DNA from 2 places in the Labrys sedimenti genome. Region 2 is predicted to be linked to the other one. Evidence: predicted binding sites of a transcription regulator. Region 2 holds the regulator's gene; the other holds the start of a gene.
What was found. Region 2 encodes LexA, which represses DNA repair genes until DNA is damaged. Its sites were predicted from a motif close to TGTTCNNNNTGTGTTCNG; they were not measured.

Region 1: the regulator LexA is predicted to act here: its motif matches at 4,090-4,107, upstream of ssb (single-stranded DNA-binding protein).

The regions. Positions count from the first base shown of each region.
Region 1 is NZ_JAXOUF010000001.1:480,345-487,659, forward strand. It holds gene U1R88_RS02205 (YgdI/YgdR family lipoprotein) at 996-1,124, opposite strand; gene U1R88_RS02210 (hypothetical protein) at 1,655-3,190, shown strand; gene U1R88_RS02215 (hypothetical protein) at 3,392-3,832, opposite strand; gene ssb (single-stranded DNA-binding protein) at 4,254-4,742, shown strand; gene U1R88_RS02225 (MarC family protein) at 4,880-5,515, opposite strand; gene U1R88_RS02230 (lysine--tRNA ligase) at 5,686-7,315, shown strand, end outside.
Region 2 is NZ_JAXOUF010000001.1:1,119,423-1,127,988, forward strand. It holds gene U1R88_RS05440 (anthranilate synthase component II) at 1-438, shown strand, start outside; gene trpD (anthranilate phosphoribosyltransferase) at 438-1,448, shown strand; gene trpC (indole-3-glycerol phosphate synthase TrpC) at 1,454-2,257, shown strand; gene moaC (cyclic pyranopterin monophosphate synthase MoaC) at 2,254-2,757, shown strand; gene U1R88_RS05460 (molybdopterin molybdotransferase MoeA) at 2,754-3,974, shown strand; gene lexA (transcriptional repressor LexA) at 4,087-4,809, shown strand; gene U1R88_RS05470 (pentapeptide repeat-containing protein) at 4,838-5,521, shown strand; gene U1R88_RS05475 (TOBE domain-containing protein) at 5,633-5,839, opposite strand; gene U1R88_RS05480 (calcium-binding protein) at 6,056-8,077, opposite strand.

The DNA of each region.
Region 1 (7,315 bases), 640 kb from region 2:
GAAGGGCTAAAGCGAGTGAGCGACCGCCAGTTCAGTGCAATATCACGTTCGAATTACGCCGGATCTCGACAGTTCACCTCGCGGCGCAATAAAGTGCCACAGGCAACCATCTTGGCCCGGCGTCCGACAGCGCCGGGTTTTTCTTTGGTCAACGAGGAGCCTGGCTTCATCGGCAACAACATTCATGCCGGGCCAGGTCGTGAGAATGTCCCCGACATTTCTCAGGGAAGGAGCGGGCTCCGTGAGATCGCTTTTGATCCATGCGACCTGAACGGCGCGCCGGAGCTAGCGGTAGATTTGGCGGACCGACTCAGCCGGATCGGCTTGCTTGGGGCGAGGTAAAATAGGAGGCCCGGCTTAGGGCTGGGGGGCTGTCTGATTAAAGACCCGGGCCTCCAGCTTCCATTTCCAAAGAAGCCTCTGGATCGTAAAGACCGGCTCTCTTCCCAACAATCCATACCTTGGTATGGGGCCGCCAGGCGATCGAGGCTGCCAGTCCTTTGTTGTCTTTCCACAATTCCTGTGCCGCCCGCGCCCGCAGGTTGCGGCTTCCTGCCTGCTCATCCGATAATTCACTGCGGCGGTCGGCAGTCCCCCTTCCGACCGACGTACTCATTGTCATGTAACTGAATACCCGGCCGTCAATGCGCGCCGGGTTTTTTCTTGGAGAATTCACGAACGACCGCACTCGAGCCGTAATCCCTCCAAGTTTGGCTCGGAATCCTTACCGGGGCACTCTCTCCAGCCCCGGAAGGTTTCACGGTGCTGCACTACACCATGTCTTGGTCAGAAAAGGCATGGCCGCCGACCGGCTTCTTCCCCTGGGAAGAACATGCCGGAATGGTACCCGTCCCAAAAGAAAACCCCACCGGATCGGCAGGGTGTTCGTGCAGGCTCGAAACCTGATGGAAGCCGCTCGGGCCTTGCAGCGTCGGGCAAATAGCACCTTGGCCGCTCGTATGATCGGCAAAGCACCTATTGGCAGCGCGAAGGGCTCAGCGCGGGAACGGCGTATCCGGGCCGACGACGTAAGCCGGACGGCGGTCGGCCTGACCATAGTCGCTGGCGCAGGCTGCCAAGCCGGCCAGGACGAAAACGGCGGTGAGGATCTTCAGAATTGTCATTGTCGCTTCCATTTTTTCGGACGGCAGCGATGTAGGTCTAACACCGAACCATTACCGAGGGCACTTTTGTTTTCATGGCATAATGCTGCGAAACCGTAAACGTTTCATGCTGGCAAACGCGGTTTCCGCCGTTTTTTTGACCTCTTGTCATGTATCGATTGGGCGGAGGTGCTAGGATGCTACCTTGGGTGGTGGCGATTGCCGGCCACTATCGTGGTGCCCGTGCCCGAAGTCTGTATCGAGAAAGGTTTGTGACGTGCGGAACTGTCCGCTGCCTCATCCATGCTCCATAACAGCCTCAGGATGATCCGCCCGCAGCGTGATAAACGCTCCCGTCACGGAGACTATCGAATGTGTCATGTGCGTTTCGGCACCTCGTTTCCGATCCTGACGGGGCCTAGTGCTGCTGTACCGGTTCAAAGCCGGTTCTGAACGTCCACCGCTCTTTCATCGACCCAGGCGTGCGCACCTCATGATTATGCGTTAAGAGTGCGCCGCGAAACGGCTTACCACCCACTGAAGGAAACTCCATGCAACTTCTTCGCATGAAACGCCGCAGTCCCGCCGCCAGGCTGGCTTTTCGAAGCACGCTGCTGGCCGCAACGCTGCTGAGCGCTCCCGCCTTTGCGCAGGGCGTATCGGCGGATGGCGCCAAGCAACTGCAGGACAGCCTCGCCAAGACATTCGGCAGCGGCCTTTTCGAGAAGGGCATCCTGTCGATCACCCCGCAGGGCAGCGCCTATGCCGTGAAGCTCGACCTCAGCTCCACCCTGGCCCAGCTCAAGGGAGCCGGCGTCACTGCGAGCTTCGACCCGATCACCTATCTGGCCACGCCCAATTCGGACGGCACCTATGCGGTGACCAGCGATTCGCCGATCAACTACAATTTCAGCGGTACCCAGGGTGACAAGCCCTTCGCCATGAAGGTTGCGGCACCTTGCAAGTCGTCGGGCGTGTTCGATCCCAAGATCGCGACCTTCTCGACCTATGAAGCGACCTGTGCCTCGATGTCGATGGAGATGGAGGATCCCGAGAGCAATGTCACCGCGAGCATTGGTCAGATCACCCAGAAGATGACCGGAGCGGCCGGTAGTGCAGGTGGTGTCGACATCACCGCCATTGGTTCGGCCACCGACTTCGTCGAGAACATCGTCGGCAAGACCAAGCCCCTGACCATCAAGGTCGCGGCCAAGTCCCTGAATTCGGATGCCAAGATCGACAATCTCCAGCTGACGACGGTGCTGGAATTCGTCGGCATGGCGGCCAATTCCAAGGATCCCAAGGAACTGATCGCCAAGCAGGCCGAGATCAAGCAGAAGCTGACGGCTGCCCTGCCGCTTTGGAACAATCTGTCGGGAACGTCCAAGCTGAACGATGTCACCATCGACACACCGATCGGCCCGGTCAAGCTCGGCAGCCTCAGCTACGGCGTCGGCATGACCGGTGCGGTCAAGGACGCCTCCTATGGCATCGACATCAAATATGACGGCTTGGCGTTGCCGCAGTCCCCGGTCATCCCGGGCTGGGTGGCTCCGCTGGTCCCCGGCCAGGGCAATATCGATGTGAAGTTCGAGGGCGTCGACCTCGAGGCCATCACCAAGCTGGCGATCGAGAATTTCGATGCGAGCAAGGATCCGCCGATCCCCAACGAGCTGACGCCGCAATTCCTGGCTCTCTTCATGGCCGGACAGCCGCATGTGGCCCTGGCGCCCAGCACCTTCACCGCTCCGGCCGGCGCCGTGAGCGCTGAAGGCAAGATGAGCGTCATGCCGAGCCAGAAGGGCAAGGTGACGATTTCGGCCACCAATCTCGACCAGATCATCGCGGCTGTGAACGCCGCCCAGGTTCCCAACAAGGAATCGGCCCTGATGGGCATCGCCCTGATCAAGGGACTGGCCAAGACCGGTGCTGACGGCAAGGCCGTCTGGGATGTCGATTTCGACGCGGCGACCAAAGCCGTCAGCGTCAATGGCCAGGTGCTCAGCGCCGGCAGCGGCGGCGGTGCCGCCGGTGGCGACGAAGGTGGCAGCAGCGACGACGAAGGCGAGGGCGACAACGCGCAATAAGAGCGCTTGCCGGTCGGGATGCCGATGTGATGAAGGGGCAGGCGTGAGCCTGCCCCTTTCGTTTGGGCGAGGCATTGGGCCATGAGGCGAAATCGCCTGGGCGCGCCTTGCTCTCTGCAATTCCAGAGGAAGGCGGAAGGCCAAAGAAAAACCCCCGCGGATCGTTCCGCGGGGGTGATGTTTCCGGCGTCGACGAAAGGCTCAGTCGGCCTTGGCTTCGCCAGCCGCTTCGGCCGAAGCCGGCTGCTGGGTCGGTTCGGCGGCGCGTGCATTGTGCAGCGGGCGGATCGTCTGGAAGGAGGCGCGCTCCTGGGCCGCGGGGCGGCCGGTCAGGCTGACGACGTCGCGGCGGATCGAGGCAATTAGCTCGCGAATGGAACCGCTGTCACCGTCGGGACGATATTCCTCACCGAGCACGTCAAGCTTGGCGCAGAGCTCGACGGCGTTTTTGGCGGGGGCGCGGGAGATTGAATTGGCGATGGAGCGCAACTCGGCGACGAGTTCGTCGCGCAAGCCCTTCTGGTCATCGGCATCGATGATCGGGGAAGCGAGCATGCCGCGCAAAGCGGCGCGCCGCAAACCCAGAGCCGCTACCGTGTTGGCTCCGTCGTTCGCTTCGCGCTGTTGTCCTGGTCCTGCCATGTTGCTGCCCTCGTATGGAACTAAGAATTGAAGTGTGCGGCTCCCCTGCACGCCCAATGTGGCGAAAGAGCGATGACGGAAAGCGCGGCTCTGATTTTCGACCTGCTTGTTGGGCAAGTTACCAGGCAAAGGCAAGGTTTTCTTGGCCGGATGCCGCAGATTCCCACATGATTCGAGGCGAAATGGCCGAGTTCGAGATGGCGGGGTCTTTGATGGGGCTTGGTAAGCGGATGGTTAAGGCGGGACGCTTGCATTATGTGAACAAATGTGGAACAAACTAATTGTGCATGAAGCCAATTCCATTGCGGGTGTGGCGCCGGGAGCATGCTAGAGCAGGAATGATGGAGGCACCCCTCGGGGCGCCATGTGGCGTGCGGGCCGGTTCGGCAGGCAGGCTGTGAAGCGAAGGAAGGAAGCCTCGATGTCGGGCTCGGTGAACAAGGTCATTCTGGTCGGTAATCTCGGCCGCGATCCGGAAGTGCGGCGGCTCAACTCGGGCGAGCCGGTCGTCAACCTGCGTATCGCCACGACGGAGAGCTGGCGCGACAAGGCCACAGGCGAGCGCAAGGAGAAGACCGAGTGGCACAGCGTGGTCATCTTCAATGAAGGGCTGGCGCGCATTGCCGAGCAATATCTGAAGAAAGGCTCCAAGGTTTATCTCGAGGGCCAGCTCCAGACCCGCAAATACAATGATGCCTCCGGCGTCGAGAAATATTCCACCGAGATCGTGCTGCAGCGCTATCGCGGCGAGATGACCCTCCTGGATTCGCGCGGCGGCGGGCAGGGCGATGGCGGCCGGGACTACCAGGGCAATGATTTCGGCTCGTCGAGCCCGATGGAACGTCGCCCGGCACCGGCTGGTTCGAGCAAGTTTTCCTCGGCCGACATGGATGATGACATCCCGTTCTGAAATCGGACGAAGTCTGTCGATAAGCTGCATGAAGCGCCGGTCACATCCTGTGGCCGGCGTTTTGCTTTGGGCGCGATCGAAGGCCGGATCATCGCCTCCCGGATGGAGGGCAGGGGGGCGAACGCGCTGCGGGCCCGCTATCCCGCCACGATCGCCCTGACCCCGTCGACGATGAACTGCACCGCCAGGGCCGACAGCACGATGCCGAGAAGCCGTGTCAGTACGACATTGCCGGTGATGCCCAGGAGCTTGTTGATCACCCCGGCGAGGCGGAACGAGACGTAGCAGCAGGCCGTGACGAAGGCGATGACGAGAAACAGGGAGGCGAATTTGGCGGGCTCGCCATGGGCCTGGGCCGAGAGCAGCATCACCGCGGTGATGGCGCCTGGGCCGGCGATCAAGGGGATCGCCAGCGGAAAGGCCGCAACGTTGGAGATGAAGTCCTTGGTGATGGCGGTCTCCGCGGTCTCGTTCTTGCGCACGTTGGAGCGGTCGAACACCATTTCATAGGCGATGGCGAACAGCAGCAGGCCGCCGGCGATGCGGAAGGCCGGTGTGGTGATGCCGAGCAGCCTGAGGAAGGGTTCGCCGGCAATGGCGAAGAAGGCGAGCACGCCGAAGCCGATCACGCTGGCGCGCCAGCCGACCGAATGCTGCTGCTCCTTGTTCATGCCGCGCGTGACGCCCAGGAAGATCGGGCCGAGGCCGGGTGGATCGACCACCACCAGCAAGGTGACGAGAGCGGCGGTCAGATAGTCCAGAAGCGGCGTCATCAAGCCCCTCGATCGATCATTTGCCCGCGCCAAAGATTCTCGCGCCAAGATTGACGCTGCGGCCCGGCCTGAATATGGCTGTGCCTTCCGCTTGCGGTCGAGGGAAATCAAACGACCTCGTGCGCCGTCTGGCTTCCCGTCCACAAGCAGCAGAAAAAATCGGATCGAACATGTCAAATCTCTATCCGGCCGAGCTCGTCGCGGCCGCCAATGTCTCCGCCGCCTGGCCATTCGAGGAGGCGAGGAAGCTCGTCGCCCGTTTGCAGAAGCGGTCCGGCGACAAGAAAGAGGTCTTGTTCGAGACAGGCTATGGTCCCTCGGGCCTGCCGCATATCGGCACCTTCGGCGAGGTCGCGCGTACCACCATGGTGCGCAATGCCTTTCGCCTGCTGACGGAAGATCGTATTCCGACCCGGTTGCTCTGCTTCTCCGACGATATGGATGGCATGCGCAAGATCCCGGAGAATGTGCCGGATCCCGAAGCGCTCAAGCCTTATCTGCAGATGCCGCTGACCCGTGTTCCCAACCCGTTTGGCGGCGACTACAAGAGCTTCGGCGATCACAACAACGCCATGCTGCGTCGCTTCCTCGATACGTTCGGGTTCGATTACGAATTCGCCAGCGCGACGGAATACTATGCATCCGGTAAGCTCGATGCCGTGCTGCTGAAGGCCGCCGAAAAGTACGACGAGATCATGGCCGTCATGCTGCCGACCCTCGGCGAGGAGCGGCAGGCGACCTATTCGCCGTTCCTGCCGATCTCTCCGAGCAGCGGGCGAGTGCTCTATGTGCCACTCAAGGATGTGAATGCCAAGGCGGGGACCATCACCTTCACCGACGAGGACGGCGTCGACAAGACTCTGCCGGTCACCGGCGGCAAGGTGAAGTTGCAATGGAAGCCGGATTTCGGCGCGCGCTGGGCGGCGCTCGATGTCGACTTCGAGATGTTCGGCAAGGACCACCAGACCAACGCGCCGGTCTATGACGCCATTTGCGAGATCCTCGGTGGCACGGCCCCGGAGCACTATGTCTACGAGCTCTTCCTCGACCAGCACGGCCAGAAGATCTCGAAGTCGAAGGGCAATGGTCTGACCATCGACGAATGGCTGACCTATGCCACGCCGGAGAGCCTGGCGTTGTACATGTACCAGTCGCCACGCTCGGCCAAGAAACTGCATTTCGACGTCATTCCGCGCGCCGTCGATGAGTATCTGCAGTTTCTGGGCGGGTTCGGGCGGCAGGATGCCAAGAACCAGCTCGGCAACCCGGTGTGGCACATTCATGGCGGCAATCCGCCGGCCCCGGAGACGATCGGCCAGGAAGGTGCGCGCACTACGATCAATTTTGCGCTGCTGCTCAATCTGGTTGCCGTCGCCAACGCGGAGAACAAGGACGTGCTGTGGGGCTTCCTGCGTCGCCATGCGCCGGACGCATCGCCGCAGACCCATCCGCAACTCGACAGGCTGGTCGAATATGCGATCCGTTATTTCCGGGACTTCGTGAAGCCGGCCAAACAGTATTCGGTGCCCACCGACGCCGAGCGCGCCGCCCTTGAGGCGCTGTCGGACGCCCTCGGCGAGTTGCCGGCCGATGCCGATGCGGCGATGATACAGGACAAGGTCTATGATGTCGGTCGCAGCCTGCCGCCCTATCAGGACTTCAAGGCCAAGGGCGCCACATCAGAGCGTCCTGGTGTATCGCTGGAGTGGTTCAACACGCTCTATCGCATTCTCCTGGGCGAGCAGAGGGGCCCGCGCTTCGGCTCCTTCGCGGCGATCTACGGTATCCCGGAGACGCGGA
Region 2 (8,566 bases):
GCCGGTATCTGCTGCGAATTGATCGAGAAGGCCAAGGACCGGATCCCTCTCTTCGGCGTCTGCCTCGGGCACCAGGCCATCGGCCAGGTCTTCGGCGGCGACATCGTGCGCCTCGCCATTCCCATGCATGGCAAGATCTCCTCGATCGACCATCGTGGCCGCGGCGTCTTCAGGGGTCTGAACGGCCCGTTCATGGGCACGCGCTATCACTCGCTCGTGGTCAAGCGCGACAGCTTGCCGACCGATCTCGAGGTTACCGCCGAGACGGATGACGGTGTCATCATGGGCCTGCAGCACAAAAGTGCGCCACTGCATGGCGTCCAGTTCCATCCGGAGTCGATCATGTCCGACCATGGCCACCGCATCCTCCAGAACTTCCTGGAGCTGGCGGCGGAATGGAATGCCAAGCATCGGCCCCTCGAAAGCGAGCATGTGTGATGGACGGTTTCAAGCCCTATATCGGCAAGGCCGCCGCTGGTTCGCTCACGCGCGACGAAGCGGCTGAAGCCTTCGACCTCCTGCTCTCCGGGCAAGCGACGCCCTCGCAGATCGGTGGCTTCCTGATGGCGCTCAGGGTCCGCGGGGAAACACCGGACGAGATGGCCGGCGCCGTGAGCGCCATGCGCGCCAAGATGCTGACGGTGGAAGCCCCCGAGGATGCCGTCGACATCGTCGGCACTGGTGGCGATGCCTCCGGCTCCTACAATGTCTCGACCGCCGCCTCCCTGATCGTGGCCGGCGCGGGCGTAAAGGTTGCCAAACATGGCAATCGCGCCCTCTCCTCCAAATCCGGCGCCGCCGATGTTCTGACAGCGCTCGGGGTCAACATCGAACTCAGACCGGAAGACATCGCACGCTGTATCGCCTTGGCTGGCGTCGGGTTCATGTTCGCACCCGCTCATCACGGCGCGATGAGACATGTCGGCCCCACCCGCGTCGAACTCGGCACACGCACGATCTTCAACCTGCTGGGACCGCTCTCCAACCCTGCCGGCGTCAAGCGGCAACTGCTCGGCGTCTATGCCCGCCAATGGCTTCAGCCGATGGTGGAGGTGCTCAAGACTCTGGGCTCGACGCGCATCATCGCCGTGCATGGCAGCGACGGGCTCGACGAGATCACCACCACCGGGCCCACCGAGATCGTCTCGCTGGAGAATGGCGAGATCAGCCACGGTGTCATCACGCCTGAGGAAGTCGGCCTGCGGGTAGCCACCCCCGACGATCTGAAGGGGGGCGACGCCGCCCACAACGCAGTGGCGCTGCGGGCCGTGCTCGAAGGCGAGAAGACGCCCTATCGCGACATCGCCCTCCTCAATGCCGGTGCCGCCTTGCTGGTGGCAGGGCGGGTGCGGACCCTGGATGACGGGGTGGCCCTCGCTCGCGAATCCGTCGACCAGGGCAAGGCCCTGGCAACGCTCGACCGTTTGGTTGAAGTTTCCAACGCGTGAGTGCCATGGCCACCATTCTCCAGAAGATCGAAGCCTATAAGCGCCGCGAGATCGAGGCAGCGAAGGCCGCAAGCCCGCTGCCGGAGCTGATCAAGCTGGCGGACCGGGCCAGTCCCGTACGCGGCTTCCAGAGGGCCCTCCGGGCCAAGCTCGACGCCGGCAATACTGCCTTGATTGCCGAGATCAAGAAGGCCAGCCCGTCCAAGGGCCTGATCCGCGCCGATTTCGACCCTCCGGCGCTTGCCCGCGCCTATGAAGCCGGCGGGGCGGCCTGTCTTTCCGTGCTGACCGACGAGCCCTCCTTCCAGGGACGGCCGGAGTTCCTCACCGCGGCGCGTGCGGCGGTATCGCTGCCCGCCTTGCGCAAGGACTTCCTCTACGACCCCTACCAGGTGGTGGAAGCAAGGGCCTGGGGTGCCGACTGCATCCTGGTGATCATGGCCAGCGTCACCGATGCCGAAGCCCGTGCCCTGATTGCGGCCGCGAAGGACTGGTCCCTTGACGTCCTGTGCGAGATCCACAATCACGACGAGCTCGAGCGCTCTCTCACGCTCGATGTCGGCATGATCGGTATCAACAATCGCGATCTCAACGACTTCGTCACTCGCCTGGAGACGACCGAGACACTGGCGCCGCTGGTGCCCGGCGATCGCCTCCTGGTCGGCGAAAGCGGTATCTTCACGCCCGGCGACGTCCAGCGCCTGCAGACGGTGGGCGTCAACACCTTCCTGGTCGGCGAGAGCCTGATGCGTCAGGGCGACGTCACCGCCGCCACGCGCGCCCTGCTGTCTGTGGACCAGGCGGCATGAGCCAGCAAAATGCAAAGCCCGTCCTTACCCATCTCGACGCCTCCGGCGAGGCGAACATGGTCGATGTCTCGCAAAAGGCGGTGACCAGCCGCACCGCGATCGCCGAAGGGCGCGTGGTGATGCAGCGCGCGACGCTCGATCTCGTCTTGTCGGGCGATGCCAAGAAGGGTGACGTCCGCGCGACCGCTCGCATCGCCGGTATCATGGCCGCCAAGAAGACGCATGAGCTCATCCCACTCTGCCACCCCTTGTTGCTGAGCAAGGTCGCCGTCGAGATCGAGCCCGATACCGCTCTGCCCGGCCTGACGGTGCGGGCGACAGCCAAGGTCGCCGGACAGACCGGCGTGGAGATGGAAGCGCTGACCGCAGTTTCCGTCGCCTGCCTGACCATCTATGACATGGTCAAGGCTGCCGACCGGGGCATGCGCATCGAGGCGATCAGGCTCATAGAGAAGTCCGGCGGCAAATCCGGCGATTGGCATGCGGAGGAAAATCCATGAGCCTGCTTCCCGTCGCGGACGCGCTGGCCAAGGTGGTTGCCGGCGTGAGCCCGCTCCCGGTCGAAACCGTACCGCTGCACGCAGCGCGGACCCGTGTCCTGGCCTCGGGCATCACGGCCCTCAGAACCCAGCCGGGCTTCAACGCCTCCGCCATGGACGGCTATGCCGTGCGGGGGCAGGATGCCCAGGAGGGTGCTGTCCTCGAATTGATCGGCGAATCGGCGGCGGGGCATGGCTATGCCGGTCGTGTCGGCGAGAACCAGGCGGTACGCATCTTCACGGGTGCCCCCGTGCCGGATGGCGCCGACACGGTGGTGATCCAGGAGCAGACCCGCCGGGAGGGCAACCAGGTCCTCGTCGAAGCCACGGCCAAGCCCGGCCAGCATATCCGAGCCCGCGGCCTGGACTTTGCCGAAGGCAAGGAAGCGCTGGCACCAGGTACCGTCATCGGCCCCCGCGACATTGCCCTTGCAGCGGCGATGAACCACCCTCGCCTGCCCGTCCATCGCCGCCCCAAGGTCGCCATCCTCGCCACCGGCGATGAACTGGTGCTCCCCGGCCAAGCCATCGGCGAGAACCAGATCGTCGCCTCCAACAACTTCGCCATCCGCGCCCTCGTCGAAGCCGAAGGCGGCGAAGTGCTCGACCTCGGCATCGCCAGCGACGACTTTCCGGCCCTGGAAGCCGCCATCAAGCGAGCTCGCGCCGAAAAGGCCGATGTGCTCGTCACCATCGGCGGCGCATCCGTCGGCGATCACGATCTGATCCAGACCGCACTGACCCGCGAAGGCATGCGGCTCGGCTTCTGGAAAATCGCGATGCGGCCAGGCAAGCCGCTGCTGCATGGGCGGCTCGGTGCCATGCACATTCTCGGACTGCCGGGCAATCCGGTCTCCTCCGTGGTTTGCGGCGTCCTCTTTCTTGTGCCGCTGCTGCGCACGTTGCTTGGCCGTTCCGACGCAGGCCCGCCACGCCGCAAGGCCGTCTTTGCCCGTTCCTGGCCGGCCAACGATATTCGCGAGGACTATATTCGCGCCCGCTTCCTGCTTGACGATACGTCAGACATCCTCAAGGTGGAGCCATTAACATTGCAGGATTCGTCGCTCGTCAGCGTGATGCAGCATGCCGATTGCCTGGTGATCCGGCCGCCCTTCGCACCCGAAGCAAAGGCGGGTGAGACCTGCGAGATCATCGATCTCCGCACGGCAGGCTATTGACCACGTCTTTAACCTGAACTTCATTGTTGCAGAACACAGTAGGAACATGTAGCACTGTTCTTGTTTTGTTTACACCTTCACCGTGATTCGCGGCCGCCACGACGGGATAGCCATGCTGACCAAGAAACAACATGAATTGCTTCGGTTCATTCATGAGCGCCTGAAAGAACAGGGTGTGCCTCCTTCCTTCGACGAGATGAAGGAAGCGCTGGACCTCAGGTCCAAGTCTGGCATTCACCGCCTGATCATGGCGCTGGAAGAGCGTGGCTTCATTCGGCGCCTGCCCAATCGCGCTCGAGCGCTCGAAGTGGTGCGCCTGCCCGAATCGGCAGTACCGAGCGGTGGCGGCCTGTCGCTGGCCTCTTCCCAGCGCGGTTTCCGTCCCAATGTGATCGAGGGCAATCTCGGCAAGGTGCGCCCCGTCAGGCCTGAAATTGACGACGAGGTCGGCCGGCCGGTCCTTGTCCCGGTGATGGGGCGCATTGCCGCCGGCACGCCGGTCTCCGCCATCCAGTCCAAGAGCCACACCATCAGCGTCACGCCGGAAATGCTGTCCTCCGGCGATCATTTCGCTCTGGAGGTCCGTGGCGATTCCATGATCGAGGCCGGTATCTTCGACAATGACACCGTACTCATCCGCCGCCAGGACCATGCCGATACCGGCGACATCGTCGTGGCTCTGATCGATGACGAGGAAGCCACGCTCAAGCGCCTGCGCAAGCGCGGAGCCTCCATCGCACTGGAGGCTGCCAACCCGGCCTATGAAACTCGTATCTTCGGGCCCGACCGGGTGCAGATCCAGGGCAAGCTGGTCGGTTTGTTCCGTCGCTACTGAGTGTGGCCGACGCCAAGGCCTGCCGGTCATGAGTGCGCTTCGCGCAATCGCGAACCGCAGCCTGCAGCGCCGCGATGTCGAAGACCTAGTCGCGACGAAGCTTCCCCATTCCGTCGTCGATTGCGAGATGGAGGAGTGCGATCTTTCGCGTCTCGATCTCTCTCATTGGGTATTCGAGCGTTGCATCCTTAGAAACGCCAAGCTGGTCGGCGCCAAGCTTGCCAATACGCTCTGGCGCAACTGCAAGGCGAGCGGCGCCGATTTCCGTGGCACGGATCTGGAGGAAGCGAACTTCCGCACCGGTGATTACAGCAATACCAGCTTCCGGCGTGCCAAGGCGGCTTCGGCGACATTCATCGGTTGCAAGCTGACGGGCGCAGACCTCTCGGAGATCTCGGCGCTGGGGCTGGTTTTCGAGGAGGTTCTGCTGATGTCGGCCAAACTGCCGGCCTTTTCCTTCCGCAAGGCCGTGCTGCGTCGTCTCGACTTCACCCAGGCCGATTTACGCCAATGCGACTTTCGCGAGGCGACCTTCGAGGAATGCAGCCTGCGCGATGCGAATCTGGCCGACACCCGCTTCGAGGGGGCCGACCTGCGCGGCGCCGATCTCGGTGGACTGAGGCTGGGAGATGCCCTCTATTTCAAGGGCGCTACGATCTCGAAAGGCCAGGCCGGCCAGTTGCTGGCCGAACTGGGCTTGCGGATTGCCTGACAAAACGTCCGGAATTTACAGGCTCATCGGCTCGACATCAGACAACCAGGGGTGCTCGAACCACTATCCGCCCGAGCACTGCCGAAAGTCGGCATGAAACGGGAAGGCAGGTCAGTCGACTGCAATCATGACATCTGAGGCCTTGATGACGGCATAGGCGTTCTGGCCGGGCTTGAGATTGAGGTCGTCGACGGCCTCGTTGGTGATCGACGCGGTAATGATGGTACCGTTGACCTCGAGTTGGATATGGGAAGTGGTCTGCCCTTTCGTCACGCTCTTGATCGTACCCTTGATCTGGTTGCGGGCGCTGATTTTCATGAAACTTCCCTTGGCGACGCGAAAAACGCGATCATCATCATTCTCGAAGCAATGTCCACCGGCAAATACTGGTGAAATTGGTGTGTCCGCCGCCCCTTCCAGACGGCGACACGATCAGGGTAACCGCCTCAAAACGCGCGGCCGTTACCCTGAAAATTGCGGGCAGAGGCCCGTAGGGGCGGCCGCCTTCTCGCTCAGACGCGGTACAGCCGATGCTCAGGAAAGACCGATGATGTCGCTGCTTTGCAAATTGACCGTGCCCTGGATCGCGATCTGAAAATCCGCCTTCTTGTCACCGTTTATATCGCCCTGGAGCATGGTCTGCCCACCCTGGAAGATATAACGCAGTTCACCCGACGAGCCGGTGAAATCGCTATTGGCGATCAGGCTGTGGAACTCCTGAAAACCGGCTACCGAACTGTTGGCGTCGATGCTGCTGAGGTCGATCTTGTCCTCGCCTTGGGTGAAGTCCATGATCGTGTCGGTTGCCGCCCGGGTCAATCCGCTGTCCTTGACACCCAGCAGCTTGAAAATGTCGTTGCCGCCCTCCCCCCAGAGGATATCGGCCCCAACGCCGCCGGCAATGATGTCGTTGCCGTCATTGCCGTGCAGCGTTTCTGCGATCGCTCCACCGACGATAGTATCATTGCCGGAAGTGCCCCACACGATCTCGAAACCCTTCACATTCTCGCTGCCGCCGGATGTGCCGAAGGTTGCGGTCTGAGCATTCAAGCCGAGAGCCGCCGTGGTGCCAAGATTGATATTGAGGGGGTCCGTCGTATCAGAAGCAACAGCGAAGACGTCTATCCCGGTGCCGCCGTCCACCTTATCGGTACCGCCGTCGTTGGAGGCGAAATAGACGTCATTGCCCGCACCGAGGCCATATATGTCGTTACCGGCCTGATCGTGGACATATTCGACACTGGCGCCACCGACAAAGGTATCGTTGCCCGCCCCCAGATAGAAATCGCCGGTCACCAGACCGGCACCGGACTCGGTGAATTTGTCGTTGCCAGCTCCGGTCTGGACATCGCCGTAGATGGTACCGCTGTTGGTGATGGTATTGCCGCCATCGCCACCATAGACGCCCCTATAGATCGTCTTGCTGTTGGTGAGGGTGTTGACACCCTCGCCCAGATCGATGCCGTCGACGCTGCCCGAATTGGTAATCTTGTCGTTGCCGTCGCCAGCCGAAATGAAACCGTAGATCACGCCGGTGTTGGTCGCCGTATCATCACCCGTACCCAGCCAGACGGCGCCATCGATCTCCTTGCCGTTGGTAAGGCTGTCATTGCCGGCGCCGAGGTCCAACGCGCCCTGGAAGTACTGGTCGCTTCCGGCGTCATAGCCATAGGCCGCGTCGCCGACGATCAACCCCGTATTGCTGATGACGTCGGCTCCCAAACTTCCAAGTATCGTCCCGTACAACTTTCCTGAATTCTTGATGGTGCTATTGCCTTGCCAGAGGCCTATCGAAACCTGGATATCCCGCTGACTATCATCTGCGAAAGTCAGGAGTTGATCATTTCCAATTACAATGCCGGAGTTCGTAACGGCATTCTTGCCCTCGTTGATCAAGATCGAACCATCGATCTCCCCAGTATTCGTGACGGTATTACCAGCGGTCGGGACTCCGAGGGAATTCAGCGGAGCCGCGCCAAAAAGACCGATATCGCCCTGAATCAGCTTGCTGTTGGTGATGCTGCCAAGCCCGCTGGACCGAATGGCATAGCCACTATCCGTAGAAATCGTCCCAGCGTTCGTCACCGTCAATATCGCAGCGCTGTTATTATAGATTCCGAAATCACCACCAGAGATGGTCGCGCCTGCCAGGTTTTTTACGGAAATTTTTGCGTTGGAATAGAGATTGCTTCCTGAACCGCCGACATAATAGACAGCTCCCGCATCCCCCCGGATAATTCCGGAATTTGCGACATCCAAGGCCGCATTTGTTCCGATGCCGTAGAGGGAACCGTAGATGGAGCCTTCCGCTCCCACATTGACCTTTGTCGTTACAAGGGTGCTCGTGGCCGGCGCGTTCACGGCAAGGCCGTCTCCTTGCAGGCCGCCGACCCCGCCATTGATCGTTACAGTCCAGGGGCCTCCGTCGAGCTGAAGCCCCAGACTGTCGGCGGAAATAATGTAGGAATCCAAATTTACCTTGTAGGTGCTTCCGGCTGCACCCGCCGCGAAGACGCTGTCATGGGTGATACCGGTTGGAAGTACAATGTTGCTCATGGAAAATTCCTGGACTGCGCTCAGTTGGCGATGGAATACCTGATATCCAAGCCACTTCACCTATCGGCTTGGCAGTGAGAACGACCGCGAGCATACATGACGTCTGGTATCCATGCGATGGCTTTACTCTGGCTCCATGCAAATATTTTCAAGCCATAGAAAAAATACCCCTTACAGCAAAATGTGAATTTTACAAAATAAAACAACGTTCAATATTTAGTCTAATTTATTTAAATCTCTCCTTGCAAAGATTTATCACTCCAAAGATAACATCAAAATTTATTATAAAATTATTTCAAGACATTGGAATTAATTACAAAAAACGGCAAGCCTGCCGTTTGCCATTTATACAAACTTGCTTGCCAATTAATGATTTGGTCCTTTAACGACCTTTCTTTGTAATGTACTGTAAAATCGTTGTGTTGTCGCAACGGCGGCGTTGTCAGTTGGTCGCAAGATTAAACCCGGATCGAATTGGCGATGGTCGGT